DNA from 2 places in the Neobacillus niacini genome. Region 2 is predicted to be linked to the other one. Evidence: predicted binding sites of a transcription regulator. Region 2 holds the regulator's gene; the other holds the start of a gene.
What was found. Region 2 encodes LexA, which represses DNA repair genes until DNA is damaged. Its sites were predicted from a motif close to CGAACATATGTTCG; they were not measured.

Region 1: the regulator LexA is predicted to act here: its motif matches at 1,354-1,367, upstream of recA (recombinase RecA).

What each region holds. Positions count from the first base shown of each region.
Region 1 is NZ_CP183883.1:5,045,730-5,048,221, forward strand. Features, by position in the region: gene recA (recombinase RecA) at 204-1,244, opposite strand; gene ACN6MT_RS24680 (competence/damage-inducible protein A) at 1,769-2,492, opposite strand, start outside.
Region 2 is NZ_CP183883.1:4,888,652-4,891,143, forward strand. Features, by position in the region: gene ACN6MT_RS24040 (YneB family resolvase-like protein) at 1-318, opposite strand, end outside; gene yneA (cell division suppressor protein YneA) at 328-651, opposite strand; gene lexA (transcriptional repressor LexA) at 809-1,432, shown strand; gene ACN6MT_RS24055 (DUF4257 domain-containing protein) at 1,928-2,218, shown strand.

The sequences.
Region 1 (2,492 bases), 160 kb from region 2:
AAAAATGTAAAATATACATGTTAATTGTAAATGTGTGTATATTCATTGTCAAGGGTAACTCCTGTCAGCTTTTTGAAATATTTAGACTTTGTTCATATCTTAACAATATATAATTTGATATAACATGAATAAATATACACATTTATTAATAATTATTCAATTCATTAAAAAGAGCAAAACCCAATCAGGCTTTGCTCTTTTTGTTAGTCTATTAATTCGAATTGCTCATCGTCATCGGCTTCAGTTACTATTTTTTCCCCGTCTAATCCGAAGTGTTCACGAATCTTTTGCTGAATTTCAAGACGAATACTTGGATTTTCTCTTAAGAAAGTCTTTGCATTTTCACGGCCTTGACCAATTCTTTCCTCATTATATGAATACCATGAACCGCTCTTTTGAACGATATCTAAGTCAGAGCCAATATCAATGATCTCGCCCTCTTTAGAAATTCCTTCCCCATACATAATATCCACTTCAGCAGTACGGAATGGAGGCGCAACTTTATTTTTAACAACCTTAATCTTGGTTTTGTTTCCAACCACGTCAGTGCCTTGTTTAATAGCTTCTCCACGACGTACTTCAACACGGATTGTAGAGTAGAATTTCAACGCACGACCACCAGGAGTCGTCTCAGGGTTTCCAAACATGACGCCAATCTTTTCACGAACTTGGTTGATAAAGATTGCAATTGTCTTCGATTTGTTAATGACACCAGAAAGTTTACGGAGCGCTTGAGACATTAAGCGGGCTTGAAGACCCATGTGTGAATCTCCCATTTCTCCTTCAATTTCTGCTTTTGGAACTAGTGCTGCAACGGAATCGACTACTAGAATATCAATTGCACCGCTTCGTACAAGTGCTTCTGCGATTTCTAGTGCTTGTTCCCCTGTATCAGGCTGGGATAACAATAACTCATCGATGTTTACTCCTAGTTTTTGTGCATATGCTGGATCTAGGGCATGCTCAGCGTCGATAAATGCTGCTTGTCCGCCTGCAGCTTGTACTTCTGCAATTGCATGTAAGGCAACAGTTGTTTTACCAGAGCTTTCAGGTCCGTAAATTTCAATAATTCTTCCTCGAGGATATCCGCCAACACCCAGTGCTGCATCTACTGCTAATGAGCCACTTGGACTTGTTAAAATTCTTGTGTCCGTCTTCTCGCCCATTTTCATGATGGAACCTTTACCAAATTGCTTTTCTATCTGTTTTAGCGCCATTTCTAAAGCCGCTTTACGATCACTCACTACTAGTTCCTCCCTTATATATAAACAAAAAAAGTTAATAGCCAAATTCTATAAATTTAAAACCTATTAATAATATAACCTCTTTTTGGGTATTTGTACAGCAAAAAGTCGAACACTCATTCGATTTTTTTGAAACAAAAAGTCATGTAAAAATAGGAAAATCCCCCAGTGATTTATATCTTTTTGATTCACTTTTTTATTACTTTTTACTTTTTCTCCTATTTTCAGACTACTTCCTTTAAGATAGATTTGTTAAAGTATGATATTGATTTTCCATGTTTGAAAACAAACGGAAGATTTCCGGCTAAATGGGGAAAATACCATATTTCCTTAAAAATAGGGGGAGTTTTTCCGGTTATATGATCCAAGTCTATGGATTTTGTCATATTTAGAGCAGTTAACCGGAATATCTCCTCTTATAACTGCTTCTTAACTTCCTCTATATACATTAACCGGAAATTCTCCGCCTATGGATCACACGAAAGTAAATAACCTATTCTATGATAAAAAAATCACAGAGAGCCTTAATTAGCTTTCTGTGATTCTTGCAAAAGTTTTATTAAATAATAACAGCCATATTTCACGGAACGGCTTCGGTTTGCTTCTCTTGAACCGCCTAGTTCCAGCTTTTCAACCACTGTTTGTTTTCCTCTAATCGAGATCCCAATGTAAACTGTTCCTACAGGTTTACCCTCAAGCTCAGCAGGACCAGCGACACCCGTGAAACTAATCCCTATATCAGCACCTACTAATGCTGCAACATTTTCAGCCAGCTCTTTTGCACACTCTTTACTGACAACTCCATGTTTTTCAATCGTTTCTGGTTTGACTTTTAATACATTCTTCTTAACCTCATTCGTGTAGCAAACCACTCCGCCCTTTAGGACCGAACTAACACCGGGTACACTTGTTAATTCCTGCTGAAACAATCCGCCTGTCAAGCTCTCTGCTGCTGAGATCGTTAATTTTCTTTCTTTTAAAATGTTCATAAGTTCAGATACTATGGAAGTATTGTTATAGCCATATAAAAACTGGCCAACTCGAGATCTGATGTTACCCTCTACTTCATTAAGCATAGCCTCTGCTGTTTGCAAGTCATGGTGCTTCGCCGTAAGCCTTAACGTGCATTCTCCGTCTGCAGCAAGCGGGGCAATCGTTGGATTTGTTTGCTGTTCTATTAAATCAATGATTTCCGTTTCTAACGCTGCCTCTCCAATACCAAAGAACCTTAAAACTCTAGAAACGATT
Region 2 (2,492 bases):
ACCATTATGAGAGATACTATAAAGTTTCACATTTTCTTTTAAGATACAATGTAAGAGGGCAATCTTCGCATTTCCTCTTCCTAGTCTTGTTTCATCTTGAATTAACACAGCTTGGATGTTTTTTTCTTTCAATAAATCTAATAACTCAAGAATCCCGTTTCTTTCAAGTTCATAACCACTTGCCTGTTCCCTAATAATGGAGACGACATGAAATTGATATTGAGCGGCAAGCTGCGTGAGCTCCTCTTCTTGGCGCTTTAAAGATGTTTCCTGGGTTTCTTTGTTTGTACTTACCCTGCAGTAAATGATTGCATTGATCATCTGACTCTATTCTCCAGCAGCGCTAGCATATTCCGTTATTGTCCCAACTTCATAGTTGACAGGAATCATGATTTTTTCCCCAGGATAAATTCTATCCCCATCGATTTCATTATGATGCTTAACCCAGCTGACAAATTCATCATTAGAGTAAGAATGCTGACCGGAATATTGGTTGGAGATCTTCCAAAGTGAATCTCCTTCAGATACAGTAATCGTTAAGTATGTTTCTTCCACATCAGAATTAAAGCGTAATGATAAAATAAAAGCTACTGAGCAGCTCAAGATGATTAATAAAATAGCATACGAGTATTTGTCCCAAACTTTTCTCATACTATAACCCCTATCTAGAATGTATGTTCGTTTTTATATTTTTATTATAGTCCGAACGTTTGTTTGTTGTCAATAATAATTCGAACTTATGTTTGTATAAAAAATACGAACATGCTATAATAAAGGTAAATATTACATAGGGCGAGGTGTATCTATTATGACAAAAATATCTAAGCGCCAGCAGGATATCCTTGAATTTATTAAAGGGGAAGTAAAGAAAAAGGGTTATCCGCCATCCGTTCGGGAAATTGGTGAAGCGGTAGGACTTGCCTCTAGTTCTACGGTTCACGGTCATTTAGCACGGTTGGAAAGCAAAGGACTAATCAGACGAGATCCAACTAAACCGAGAGCCATTGAAATACTAGAAGTGGATGAAACGGTTCATATTCCGAGAAATAATGTGGTCAATGTACCGATTGTGGGTAAAGTAACTGCGGGTCTTCCTATTACCGCCATCGAAAACGTGGAAGAGTTTTTTCCACTTCCTGAAAGTCTAGCACCTGCAGACGAGCAAGTATTTATGCTAGAAATCATGGGTGAGAGTATGATAGAAGCAGGAATTCTCGATGGAGATTACGTAATTGTAAGGCAGCAGCCAACTGCGAACAATGGAGATATCGTTGTTGCGATGACTGAGGAAGATGAAGCAACCTGTAAACGTTTCTTTAAAGAAAAAGATTACATCCGTTTGCAGCCTGAAAACTCAACCATGGATCCCATTATCTTAAGAAATGTTTCTATTCTTGGAAAAGTTATTGGGGTTTATCGACATATTCATTAATCTAATCACAGGAAAGAGTACAATTCCGTTTGCGAATTGTACTCTTTTTTATCAGTAGCGAAGGAAAACTCACCTAGATTATGAGTAAGCACCCATCTGGTAAATAGACGGAATAAGTCCGGCTATTTAGAAAATATCATTGAAAATAGCCTTATTAGACGGAGAGATTCCGCCTATTGACTCGAAAAAACGAAAAATAGGGGATTTTGCTTTGCATAAGCGAAAAAACTCCGTTTATTTTCCCCTAGACGAACTCCATTCTGCATTTAACCGGAAAGTATCCGCTTATTTACATCTGCCGGATACTCTATCGAAAAAACGCCTCATCGATACAACATCTCCACGTTTTCACCTATCCTCGACCAAATCATATTTAAATTTATACGAAAATGTGTATAATTACTCATTCTAACTAGTTTCCACTATTTGTATAATAGTAATACACCATGATTTAACCTTAGGTCCAAAAAACTAGGCTTAAGGAGAGTGGAATGAGTGTTGTATGACATTATTTTCTCGATGGTTATTGGTGGTATGGTAGGGATTACAGGGCATGTTAGGAAGCATGGAAAAATAATAATGCCCCGGAAAACAAAGAGGTTTATCTATTTGGGTTTTTTAGAAGAAATGCTTCTAGGTGCAGTCGCAGCTCTCCTCATCCTGATTTACACAACTCCCAATTCAATGGTTGAAACCATTTTTTTATCAGCCCTTGCCGGAATTAGCAGTGATATCATACTCACTAGATTCAGAGCGCTTAATGAAAATAAAGAAAAAGAGTCTTGAACGCAAATAGCCCAGTATGGACCATATCCATCCTGGGTCTTTTAATTTGCTGGAAGCTCCTTTTTTATATCCTTTTTTTCATCTTTCTTGTGATTTCCATGAGAGCTCTATGATTACCACTTTCTCATTTTTCCTGCACGTTAAGTCGTCATAAACACTCTATGATTACCACTTTCCCGTTTTTCCTGAACTTCAGGTCACCATAATCACTTTATGATTACCATTTTCTCATTTTTCCTGCACGTTAGGTCACCATAATCACTCTATGATTACC